2 regions of the Lentibacillus daqui genome follow, and region 2 is predicted to be linked to the other one. Evidence: a T-box and tRNA genes for the amino acid it is inferred to sense, from the RefSeq annotation. Region 2 holds a T-box; the other holds one or more tRNA genes.
The links. A T-box is a leader RNA that pairs with one kind of tRNA and senses whether it is charged. The one in region 2 lies ahead of serS (serine--tRNA ligase), so its partner is inferred to be a tRNA-Ser.
Positions count from the first base shown of each region.

Region 1 (6,797 bases), 380 kb from region 2:
TTTTATCGTTTGCTTTTTAGGGAGCACCAAAAACACGGAGGAGATTCGATTGCAAGATTCATGGGGATTTTTAGACACCGGAGTACACGATGCTGCAACAAATATGGCATTAGATGAATTGTTGCTTATTTGGCACAGTGAAGGAAAAATCCCGCCCATTTTACGTTTCTATCAATGGGCAAAACCAAGTTTATCTGTTGGCTATTTTCAGGATGTTCATAAAACGATTGATCCATCAGCATTGCAACAGTATAGGATACCAGTGGTTCGCCGGTTAACCGGTGGTAGTGCGGTACTGCACGATGATGAGTTAACCTACAGTCTTGTTATTGCGGAGAACAAATCATTTATCCCAGCATCTATCACGGAAGCTTACTATGTTCTATCCAAGGGTATCTTTGACGGGTATGCCAATTTAGGAATCACAGTCGATTATGCCAAACAAAGACATTCCATTCAAAACCGTTCTGCAGTGTGTTTTGAAAGACCGGCGTTATACGAGTTGCTGGCGGGTGGGAAGAAAATATCCGGCAATGCACAAACCCGGCAAAAAGGAGTATTGCTGCAGCATGGATCGATTCCACATTCCATGAACAAAACGATACTTTTCGATCTATTCCGTTTTCCAAGTGAGGAAATACGAGAAAGAAAAAGAGCAGCATTTGATACAAAAGCAACAACCATCCGTCAAGAAACAAACCGATCCATATCCATGAGCACTATGAAAGACGCGTTTAAACAAGGTTTTGAAACTGGAGTAGATATCAAACTATCTCCATTTGAATTAACCAATCAGCAATGGGAGGAAGTCTACCAGCTAGCTGCTGATAAATACAGCAATCATGATTGGAATTTCAAACATCATTCAAAGGAGCGTGTACTTAATGGCTAAACAGGAGGAATACATAAGAAAACCGGAATGGCTGAAAACAAAAATCAATACGAACCAATCTTACCGTGGATTAAAGAAACTCATGCGTGATAAACGATTAAATACCGTTTGCGAAGAAGCACGCTGTCCGAACATCCACGAATGCTGGAGTGAACGAAAAACGGCAACTTTTATGATTCTTGGTGACACTTGTACCCGCGGCTGCCGTTTTTGTGCAGTTAAAACTGGATTACCAAACGAACTGGATTGGGGAGAACCTACTCGTGTTGCGGAATCCGTATCGATTATGGGCTTAAAACATGTTGTTGTGACAGCAGTCGCTCGCGATGACCTAAATGATGGGGGCGCTGCGGTATTTGCGGAAACGGTAAGAGCCATCCGCCGTGAAAACCCTGGCTGCACGATTGAAGTGTTACCATCGGACATGAAAGGTGACTACGAAAGCCTGCATACTTTAATGGATAGTGAACCAGACATTTTTAACCATAACATTGAAACAGTACGCAGATTAACTAAACGCGTACGGGCAATTGCAAAATACGACCGTTCCTTACAATTGCTGGAACGGGTAAAAGAAATAGCACCAAATACACCAACCAAATCAAGTATTATGGTCGGTCTAGGCGAAGAAAAAGAAGAAATTTTACAAGCGATGGATGACTTATTGGCACACAACGTAGACATCATGACAATCGGTCAATATTTGCAACCAACAAAAAAACACTTAAGGGTTGAACGTTACTACCACCCGGATGAATTTGCGGAACTAAAAGAAATTGCCTTAAAAAAAGGATTCCGTCATTGTGAATCAGGCCCGCTTGTACGATCTTCCTACCATGCCGATGAGCAGGTCAGCCAAGCTTCAGCCCAGCGCAGGATCAATTATATGAAAGGCTATGAGGAGCAGGAGAATAAGAAAGTAGATTTTTCTTTGGAGATGTTTAACAATTAAAGTGTGATCATGATTTCCCAAATGAAAACCCCGGCTCATTATATATATCTGCTGGGGTTTTATCGTTTACAATGATTTGGTTATTCATAGCCGGCTATTTAACGGCGGTTTCAACCAGTTTTACGGCGATTTCGGGTAAATTATCGACGGTTTCAGCACTTTTATCGGCGGTTCGCAATTGTTCCCACTTTAAGTCATGACTCGCACGCCGAAAATTAACCGAATTCTGCTCTCTAACTTTAAAAAATCACCGCAAAATAGTTGAAGAAATGATTAAAATGTATTATGATACTCTATGTGCTTTACAAAAAAAGTCATACTTTAGATGCTGGTGTAGCACAGCTGGTAGTGCACGTCACTCGTAATGACGGGGTCGAAGGTTCGAATCCTTTCACCAGCACCATCCGGAGAAGTACCCAAGCCCGGCTGAAGGGGACGCACTCGAAATGCGTTAGGACGTTTTCGCGTCGCGTGGGTTCGAATCCCACCTTCTCCGCCATTAATTGATACATAATCAAATAATCTTTTCACACCTTTTCTACAATTTCTCTTCTTGATCTCGTTTGATTAAATCCCAAACCTATTTATAAAACCCAATCGAATGCAGAAAAAGTACGCCAATAATCGCAAAGATAAATCCTGTAATTAATATTAACAAAGGGGTTTTAAAGTTTTTCTTATCCTCAAACCAGGCAATAATTGCAACTCCTAAAATCAGCAGCATACTTAACAGCACTGCCACAAACGGATTAGTTGGTGTTATCCAATCATACCAGTTCCCGCCATTCATGGGTATCACTCCTTTTGCCCTTATCTATCAAAGGGGGATCAAAGAATTCCTTCTATCCTATCTATATTTTACTATAAGTACAAACATGAATCATCGAAAAAAATAGTTTTCCGATATAGAACGGAAATCCCTCCAACACGATGTTGAAGGGACTCCCTTATCTACGCGTTTAACACCTCATATTTATCTTCTTGTGCTTCCAATATAAATGGATTGCGCGTACTATCCGTTAGCATCACCAGTTCATGCATTGCTCTTGTACAAGCCGTGTAAAATAACGTCCGATCTGCTTCTGTCGTATACGTTTTGGCCGATGCTTCCGGAATAATCACTGCATCAAATTCAATTCCTTTCGCTAAGTACACCGGCAATAGTAAAATGCCCTTTTGAAACGAGCGGGTTTCTTCATTGATCCGCGTTACAGCCCATCTGCCATGTAACTGTTCAAACAGTTCGTCACAACCTTGCTGCGTTTTACAAATAAGTGCAATCGTTTCATGACCATTCTCTTTCAATTTCTGTATTGTTTTAACCAGCGGATCAGCGGCATTTCCCTGGTAAGTAACCAACAGCGGTTTCCTGCCCTCCCTGTTAAATGGCTCGATCATTTCACCCTCGGGAGCAAACTGGGTTGTAAAGTCCACAATTTGTTTGGTGGATCGATAGCTCTTAGTCAAGACAATTCGTTCATAACTTTCATCCGCTTGGGCTGGTGCAAGCGGGCTTCCCTGAATAGTATGCGTGTAGATTGCCTGATTCACGTCTCCTAGCAGCGTCATCCTTGTATAAGGGAATTGGTGCTTGATGTAGGCAAACTGAAATGGCGAATAATCCTGCGCTTCATCAATCAATAAATGACGGACTGATCGATCGGCACTGTCACCTAACAGACACCCTTTAAAATATGCATATGCAGTTGCCTCCTCCCATGCCAAGTACCCTTTAGAAAGGGCGGCAATAGTCTGTTCCTTTATTTCCTGCCAATGGCTTGGAGCAACTGCCGGCGACCAATCGGTAAAAAATTTCCGATAGGTTGCCAGAACATGCACGAACTGGAATTGCTTTACGCGTTTTTTCAATCCGGAAAAGGCTTTTTTTACCACTCTTTCCCGCAAAAAGTCTTCTTCCGTTTCATCCGCATATAACTCATCCTGATCCTGCTTTTGCATATGGTAATGGGCCTGCAAATATTCCTCTTTATCCAATAACTCAACCTGCTCCATGACCCAATCCTTGTTTTTTTCCTTACGCTGTTGCTTCTGTATTTCACTTAGCAACCATTTGGCAACAAGCTCTAATTTATTTGGAATGGCAATAGCCGGATGAAGGGAATAAAAATAGTCTTGGATTTGTTCTTTGGTAACAAATACCTGTTTACGAAATGATATATTTTTAAAAATTAATCCTTCTTCCGCTAAACTTGTTATAAACGCATCCAAATGCTGTTTAAACGTGATACCTGATTTATAATCAATACATGCCATTTTTGTTTGATAATCTTCATCCTGTGCTCCCGTTAATTTATATTCCATATGTTGAAATGGTGACTCAACGGTTAGCTTACTTCCGATTTTGTCTACCAAATATTCATAAAAAGTCGTTTGTCGCACATTCGCTTCTCCGAGTTCAGGCAGGACATTGGCTACATAACTACTAAACAACGGGTTTGGTGAAAATAAGACAACATTATCAGCATGTAATGTCTCGCGATGTCTATACATTAAAAATGCAATTCGTTGTAATGCAGCGGATGTTTTGCCGCTGCCAGCCACGCCCTGAACCACAAGATAACGATGCCGTTCGTCACGGATGATTTTATTTTGCTCCTTTTGAATTGTGGACACGATACTTTTCATTGTCGTACTGGCATTATTACCAAGCGCTTGTTGCAACAGTTTATCGCCAATGGTAACACCTGTATCAAACATCCCTTTAATGACGCCGTTACGGATAATAAATTGCCTTTTTAGCGTCATCTCGCCTGAAATGGTACCGCTCATGGTTTGATATGCAGCTTTTCCAGGGGAGTAATCGTAATAAAGGCTGGAAATTGGGGCGCGCCAATCATATACCAGAAATTCCTCGTCAAGCTGATCCATCAATGAGGCAATCCCGATATAAATCGGCTCACTTGTGGTTTCCCCATCCGCTCGAAAATCAATCCGGCCAAAATAGGGATTGTTTTTTAGTCGTTTTAACGTTTTTAATTCCTCACCTATTTTTCCATGGAATCGTTCGCGTTCGGATAATAGTTCTGCTTGTTGTTTGATACTTGCCTGTGTTTCGATAACATCATCAGGTTCATCCAGATTTACGGTCACATCCTCCCAGAAGTTTTGCCGCAGATCGATAACACTTTCCTTTAACCCGGATGACTTCGCATATAACTTTTTCTGTCGTTGGTGAATTTCCTCAATTACTTGGTTCACCCGGTGTTGTTCCGCTTCCCGATTTTCGTTTTCTTCACTCATCGAACTCCCCCATTTGAGTTAAGACTTATATATTGACATTTTGATTTAAATGTAGTAAAATTAGTGTGTGTAAACTGTGTGGATTGAAATTAAAACATCAGTAATATTTTAATGATACAACGTTAGCGCTTAGCTTGCAAGGATGTTTTGCAATTTATACGCGGCGTTTTTTTATGGAGGTTTTTACGATGGAATTTACAGAACTAACCTCGCTTTCCGCAATAAATGACTTTATCCGAAACCATCAACTCTCCTTCCTGTTTATATCACGCCCCGACTGCAGTGTATGTCACGGTCTGTTCCCACAAGTACAAGTATTAATGAAAAATTACCCTGAAGTGGCGTTAGGTCATATCAACGCTGATCAGGTACCGGAAATAGCTGGAGCATTTTCCGTTTTTACCGTGCCCATCCTATTATTTTTTATCGATGGAAAAGAATATATCCGTGAGGCCCGAATCGTTCCGCTGGATTTGTTAGAGGAAAAAATAAATAAAATATATCAACATATGGCTGGATCATCTGAATGATTCAGCCATTGCTTGTTGATAAGAATCATAAGTCAGGTGATTGCACATAAATTTATTTACAGATGCCTTTATGTTGAGTGATTTCACATTATTTTTTCAAGCATGTTATCATTAGTAAGTACCAGCACGATGAACAGGAGGAGTAGACCAATGAAAATACTTATCGTCGGTGCTAGTGGCACCATTGGAAAAAAGGTTGTAGAAACGTTAGAAAAAGATCATGACCTCATTCGGGCGGGAAGAAATGGTGCCGATGTACAGGTTGATATCACCTCGGAAGCCAGCATCCGCAACATGTATGAAACAGTCGGACGGGTGGATGCGGTTATTAATGCCTCTGGTGGTGCCAATTTTGCCTCTGTTTCAGAACTGACTCCGGAATTGAATGAAAAGGGAATTGAAAGCAAGCTAAAGGGGCAAATCAATTTGGTGCTTCTGGGATTAGACCATGTAAACGATAATGGGAGCTTTACACTAACAACCGGTATTATGATGGATGACCCGATTCGTCAGGGGGCTTCTGCGGCGATGGCCAACGGTGGTGTCAAGGCATTCGTTAAATCGGCCGCCATCGAAATGCCGCGGGGAATCCGGATTAATAGTGTCAGCCCTAATGCCGTTCAGGAATCCTGGGATCGGTTGGAGAGTCTCTTCCAAGGGTTTGACCCAGTTCCTGCCCAACGTGTTGCACTAGCATATAAAAAGAGTGTACTCGGGGCACAGACAGGGCAAAATTACGAGGTGTATTAAGTTTACAACTCGAAATTGTCAGCACGCAACTAAATTTAAGTACAGTAAAAATCCTGGCCAGTATATACCTAAGCCAGGATTTTTGCTGTTATCTTTTTTAGCTATAGAAGATTTCCAAGAGTCCGGATATGTTGTCTGTCTTTTTTTCCAACCATAAAATGATAGCTAAGATGTGTTACCGTAATCAATCGTCCTCCGCTTCCCCATCAAGTGAAAAGTCGTTAATGATAATAAACAATTCGAGATTCTTGATATCATCGTTAACCTTCGTTGCAACTGTCCGCACTCCTTTGTCTATTTAAACCTAACCGAAATTAAGCCTAAAATTAACCAAAGACCTCTTCTCTGTTACCAAGAAAAATGTTTGTTTCAACCCTCGGATTTACTTCCCGAGGCCAGCAGATGGGGTCAA
Region 1 is NZ_CP114176.1:391,390-398,186, reverse strand. It holds gene O2S85_RS02115 (lipoate--protein ligase family protein) at 50-892, shown strand; gene lipA (lipoyl synthase) at 885-1,844, shown strand; tRNA gene O2S85_RS02105 (tRNA-Thr) at 2,172-2,247, shown strand; tRNA gene O2S85_RS02100 (tRNA-Ser) at 2,251-2,343, shown strand; gene O2S85_RS02095 (hypothetical protein) at 2,425-2,634, opposite strand; gene helD (RNA polymerase recycling motor HelD) at 2,796-5,105, opposite strand; gene O2S85_RS02085 (thioredoxin family protein) at 5,294-5,635, shown strand; gene O2S85_RS02080 (short chain dehydrogenase) at 5,786-6,385, shown strand; gene O2S85_RS02075 (RNA-guided endonuclease InsQ/TnpB family protein) at 6,768-6,797, opposite strand, start outside.
Region 1: it has a tRNA-Ser gene. The T-box ahead of serS (serine--tRNA ligase) is inferred to sense a tRNA for this amino acid. The anticodon was not compared.

Region 2 (6,797 bases):
AGTTAATAGTATCATACTAAAATATTTCATAAAGACAAGCAACTATTGGAAAACAGTTTAATGGACTATTACTATAGGAAAAATTAAAATGAAGATATTATGCAATCGGGGTGATCTTGATGAGCATGGTAAATCAACGATTGGATACCCAGTCCGTAGCTAAAAGCTTTTTTCAATACTTTATCCCAACACTGCTTGGCATGATGCTAATGTCAGTCAACATTGTCGTGGATGGTATTTTTGTCGGGAATGGTGTCGGTTCGGTCGCCCTGGCCAGTGTCAATGTAGCTGTTCCGGTGTTTTCCATTATTATCTCCATTTCCTTGCTTATCGGAGTTGGCGGGGGAACGATCTATTCGATGAAAATGGGTGAAGGTAAAACAAAACAAGCACAGCAGTTGTTCACCATAGCCTTTGCGCTATTAACCACCATAACCGTGATTATTGCTGTTATTTGTTATTGGAACATGGAGAACATTGCGCTGCTTTTCGGTGCAAATGAGGAAACTTTGGACTATGCGGTTGATTATATGCGTGTCTTATTTATTTTCTCATTGATCTTAGCATGGGAAAATTTTTTCAGTATTTTTGTACGTAATGACGGTGATCCACAACTCGCCATGATCGGTCTGGTTGTCTCCGCCTTACTTAACATTGTCCTCGATTATTGGATGGTCTTTATTTTGAAGCTTGAGGTAACCGGGGCAGCACTGGCAACCGTGATTGCTACGTTAATTGGTCTGATTATTTATCTGTTCCACTTTTTCAAAAAGGGAACAGCTTTAAAGTTTACTCGCCTGCATTGGGATAAAACCGCTTTGAAACGAATTAGCACGATCGGTGTGCCTAGTTTTCTTTCCGAAGCAGGAACGGGAATTTTTGTGATGGGCTATAATATTGCAATTGCCCATTATGCAGGTACAACAGGCCTTGCTGCGTTTTCTGTGATTAATTATTTGCATACCTTTATGTTTTTGGCCTTTATCGGTATCGGGCAGTCTATTCAGCCGATGATTAGTTATTACCATGGGGCAAAGCAGGATGCGTCCATCAAGCAAACCGTTAAAATCGCGGAAATTACCGGGCTTATTCTTGGTCTCATCTTCTTGGCGATCGGCTATGTTGGGGCAGACGTATTAGTAGCAATTTTTGGAGTAACTGATGAAGTAACTGCTGAACTTGCAACTAAGGGGATAAAACTATTTTTCCTTGGCTATTTGTTTATGGGCACCAATTTTATTTATATGACCTATTACCAGTCAATCGGTTATGTACGACCAGCGATCGGCATTACACTGTTCCGCGGGTTTATTTTATTGATTGGAGCACTCTACATCTTGCCACTTTGGTTTGGTACAACTGGAGTTTGGCTGGCCCTGCCAGTGGCGGAAGGATTAGTTGCCATTACCCTAATATTCTTTTCCAAGGGTGGCGTTATGGGAAAAAGAACGCAATCACCTGGGTATTAACGATGTAATAGGTAACCCCCCAGAATGTGGAAACTCCGGGGGGGCTTCATGTTTCTACTTTAACAACGCATGAATGGGTCGTACATCGGAAACATCACTGAATGATTCACTTTATATATTCTTTTCCACCCATGTAAGGCTGCAATACTTCCGGAACTGCAACAGAGCCATCTTCCTGCTGATAATTTTCCAGGATGGCGGCAACGGTTCGGCCCAGTGCCAATCCAGACCCATTTAAGGTGTGGACAAATTCCGGTTTACCATTCTCCTCACGACGGAAGCGTATACCCGCACGCCTTGCTTGGAAATCCTCAAAGTTAGAACACGATGATATTTCCCGGTATGTTTCCTGGTTTGGAATCCACACCTCAAGATCGTATTTTTTTGCAGCTGTGAAACCAAGATCACCGGTACACATGCTCATCACCCGGTACGGCAATTTCAATAACTGTAACACTTTTTCAGCGTGACCAGTTAATGCTTCCAATGTCTCATATGAATCCTCTGGTTTGGTAAAATGCACAAGTTCCACTTTATTAAATTGATGCTGGCGAATCAGACCGCGTGTATCGCGACCGGCAGAACCTGCTTCAGAACGAAAACAGGCACTAAAAGCAACGTATTTTTTTGGCAGATCGTTTTCCTTTAAAATTTCTCCACGATAATAATTGGTTACTGGTACTTCTGCGGTCGGAATCAGGAAATAATCCCAGTCTGATATTTGGAATGCATCTTCTTCAAACTTCGGCAATTGCCCGGTTCCCGTCATACTTGTACGATTAACCATATACGGTGGCAACATTTCCTCATAACCATGTTCATCGGCATGCAAATCCATCATGAAGTTAAGCAGGGCCCGTTCCAAGCGTGCACCCAAGCCTTTATAGTAAACAAATCTGCTACCCGTTACCTTTCCAGCCCGTTCGAAATCAAGAATATCAAGATCAGTAGCGATATCCCAATGTGGTTTTGCGTCAAATGCGAATGTTGGGAGGTCTCCCCATTGACGAACTTGCACATTATCATCCTCATCTTCACCAACCGGTACACTTTCATGAGGGATATTAGGGATAGAAAGCATCATGTGTGATAGTTTTTCTTCAATTTCCTTTAGCTCTGTATCGAAGGCTTTAATTTGCTCACCAACCCGACGCATCTCTTGAATGACAGCATCGGCATCTTTTTTTTCTTTTTTCAAAGCAGATATCTGTTGGGAAGCTTCATTACGTTTTGCTTTTAATTGTTCCGTTTCGGCAATTAATTGGCGACGTCTTGTATCAAGTTCAACGAATTTCTCCAGTTCCGATAAATCCTCACCCCGATGGGCAAGTTTTCCTTTTACCTCATCAAAGTTATTGCGTAAATACTTCATATCAAGCATTTCCTTTTCCTCCTATTTCAATCTGTTTAGTTCCAGCAACTTTCTCATTAAAAAACTCCCGTCCCTAATAAAATAGGGACGAGAGTTTTTTCCCGCGTTACCACCCTTGTTGAAGATAACATCTTCCGGCTCCAATCATAACGGTGATTTAACCGGGTTTACCTACTTAATTCAGCAAACCAGTTCAAGGATGGATTCGCAGTATGTTTGCATCGATTCACACCAGCCATCGACTCTCTGTTAACAAATGATACTGTTACTATTCCTATCATTACTTTTATAATCCTTTATTACCTAATATGATAGCTAACTTGCCCTTATGAAGCAAGTGTTTTTAAAAAGCTAAGAAAGTATAAAAATCCAGCCTACATTCAGCTTATGCCAGAATAGGCCCCGTCCGGCTCCAGCGCCCAGCGGCTAGCAAACTTCAGGTTTGTACGCCGCTAACCGGGCGCTTACGCCTTTGTTCTGAGTCTTCCACTATTTGAGCAAAATATTCCATAAACCGGTTATCATCGGTTAATTCTGGGTGAAATGCAGTACAAATATAATGCTCTTGTTTGGCTGCAACGATTTTATCGTCATACGTTGCCAGCACTTCAACACCATCGCCAACTTCCAATATGTATGGCGCACGGATAAAAACGGCATTGAAGTCCTCGGCAACATGGCTAATCGGCAATTGGACTTCAAAGCTGGCCACCTGACGTCCGAATGCATTTCTGGCTACCTTCATATTCATTAATCCTAAATGAGCCTCTTGCCCGGAGATTTCATTTGCCATTAGGATCAGTCCGGCACAAGTACCAAAAATCGGTTTTCCCTTTGCACCAAATTCCTGGATCGCGGTAAAAAAACCATAGCTATCAATCAGCCTGCGCATTGTCGTACTTTCACCGCCAGGCAGGATCAACCCATCAATTTCTTCCAGCTGCCCTTTATGCTTTATTTCTACAGCTTTTGCCCCGGTTGCTTCAATGGAACGAATATGCTCACGTACAGCACCCTGTAATGCCAGTACACCTATTATCATCGGTATTCCTTCCTTCTATTCACTGCGATCCTGCATACGGTCGCCAGCTGCAAGTGTACTCATTTCAATTCCCTTCATTGCTGTACCAAGTCCTTTGGATAGCTCAGCAATTAATCCATAGTCTTGATAATGGGTGGTTGCTTCCACGATTGCTTTGGCAAACCGTTCTGGATTATCTGATTTAAAGATACCGGAACCAACAAATACACCGTCTGCTCCTAGTTCCATCATTAATGCCGCATCACTCGGTGTCGCAACCCCACCTGCAGCAAAGTTAACAACTGGAAGTCGGCCTTCTTCACGAATTTGTAATAGAAGTTCATATGGTGCGCCGATTTCTTTGGCATAAGTCATGACCTCATCCGCTGACATTGCCGTAAGCTTACGGATTTCTGATTGCACCTGGCGCATATGACGAACTGCTTCGACGATATTTCCTGTTCCCGGTTCCCCTTTTGTCCGTAACATGGATGCACCCTCACCAATTCGACGCGCTGCCTCGCCTAAATTACGGCAACCACAAACAAATGGCACGGTGAAATCTGATTTTTTTAAATGATAAACTTCATCAGCTGGTGTTAACACTTCACTTTCATCAATATAGTCTACACCCATCGCTTCCAATACGCGGGCCTCAACAATATGACCAATTCGTGCTTTCGCCATTACCGGAATGGATACCGCGCGCAAAACTTCCTCGGTGACTGTTGGGTCAGCCATCCGGGCAACACCTCCTGCAGCACGAATATCGGATGGAACACGTTCTAACGCCATAACAGCAACTGCCCCTGCTTGTTCAGCTATTTTAGCCTGCTCAGCGTTCACCACATCCATGATAACGCCACCTTTTTGCATTTCCGCCATTCCGCGTTTAACACGATCTGTACCAGTGTTTGCCATTTAGAATTCCCCCTCTTGTCATTTTTCTATCTACTCTATTATAATACGAAATCCTTTATACTAAAACCATCCTTTAACCATATCAACGAGTGATGAAAATAGATTACTGAAAAAACCGCCGATGGAACCAAGCATAAGCATAAACCAATTCTTTTTATCAACTGTTTCCGTTGCGACAATATCAACCTGATCAGAACCAGCTGTATCAGTGATATACCCATAATCATTTTCTCCATTATACTTTACTTCAGCTGTACCAACTTTTTCTCCTTTTTTAATTGGAGCTGTTAACTCACCATTTTCATTTAACTTACGCTTATCAATATGATACTCAAGCGAATACCCTTCTTTATCGCCTTTTTCAATCGGTTGCTTGACTTGCTTGTTGATAGCAATTTCAACTTTATCTTCTTTGCCTTTGGTTACAGGGAGGGTTTTTTGGTCTTTTAGTTGATAACCTTTGGCAAACAACTCTTTATCCTCAAAGTTTTGAAATCCATAGTCAAATAGTTTGGCTGTTTCTTTAAAGCGTGCATTATCATTCTTCGTTTTCATCACCACGGAAATCAGCCGGTGACCATCACGTTCTGCTGTTCCCGTAAAACAATAGCCAGCAGTATCCGTAAAGCCTGTTTTCAGTCCATCTACCCCTTCATAATAGAATTGGGTCAATGAGCTTGCATCTTTTTTATCATGCTTTAACATCCAGTTCCAGTTGGTGATTGCCTGATCTTCAAACTTCGCTTTTGGAATACTGGAAATTTCCAATGCTTTAGGGTAATCCTTAATCAGATTATAAGCAAGTAATGCAGCGGATCGTGCGGACAATAGATTGTCATCATCTGGTTTTGTGCCTTTTGGATGGTTTTTACCCAGGTCTTCATTTGCTAACCCGGTTGCGTTAACAAACTTGTAATCTGGCAATCCCATTTCTTTCGCTTTTTTATTCATTAACTTGACAAAATCACCCTCGGAACCACTAATTAATTCCGCAAGTGCAATCGCTGTACCGTTATCAGAATAAATTGCCATTGCATTGTAAAGATCACGAACCTTATAATCTTTGTTTTGTTTTAAACCTACACCAGAAAAGCTATCATCTGCAGATATGCTATATGGATAATCACTAATCTGTGTGGTTGTATCCCAGCTGATTTGACCTTCATCGATTGCTTCCCATACCAGGTATTCGGTCATTATTTTGGTCATACTAGCTGGAGGAAGGGCCTCATCAGAATTTTTTTCGTAAAGGATTTTTCCCGAATCTGAATCAACCAGAATAGTTGATTCAGCATCAATGTCTACTGCTGCCTGTACTGTAAATGGCTGTACCATAAATGATGTCATTATGACAAGCATGGCGAGTAATATCGATAAATCTTTGCGTAACTTCAATTTCACTTTCTCTACCTCCACCGATAAATAGTATGCATCTTTTGTATTTTACCACATGAAGAGATAAAAAAATGAGGCTGGGACAAAACTCCAGTAAATAAAAATTAAGGCGTAGGAGCTTACACTAAAAAAAGTGTAGGCCCCACGCCTTTTTTGACATTATTTTAGTAAACAAAAAGGACACCTTTTGATAAAATTAAAGTTACCTGACAATAATTTTGGAGGTGTCCTTATGTTTAAACATTATACCATGAATCAGGTAGTTTTGCCGCTAGATTTAGAAATTAAATTGAAAGAGAATGATATTGCTTTTGCGATCAATGATCTTGTCGAGAGTATTCCCGAAGAGGTTTTCGATGACTTAATACGACAAACCGGCCGTCCTGCGTACCATCCTCGCATGATGTTGAAAATCATTTTGTGTGGGTATACGCAATCCGTGTTTTCTGGTCGTAAAATAGAAGCTTTATTACAGGATAGTATCCGCATGATGTGGTTGGCTCAAGGACACGAACCCAGCTATCGCACCATCAATCGTTTCCGTTCTCATCCACTCATCGAAAACATACTACGTGAATGCTTTGTCCAGTTCCGGAATCAGCTTGTGGAAAAGGAATTG
Region 2 is NZ_CP114176.1:13,385-20,181, reverse strand. It holds gene O2S85_RS00075 (MATE family efflux transporter) at 120-1,469, shown strand; gene serS (serine--tRNA ligase) at 1,576-2,850, opposite strand; T-box leader at 2,922-3,131, opposite strand; gene pdxT (pyridoxal 5'-phosphate synthase glutaminase subunit PdxT) at 3,278-3,883, opposite strand; gene pdxS (pyridoxal 5'-phosphate synthase lyase subunit PdxS) at 3,899-4,783, opposite strand; gene O2S85_RS00055 (serine hydrolase) at 4,844-6,184, opposite strand; gene O2S85_RS00050 (IS1182 family transposase) at 6,411-6,797, shown strand, end outside.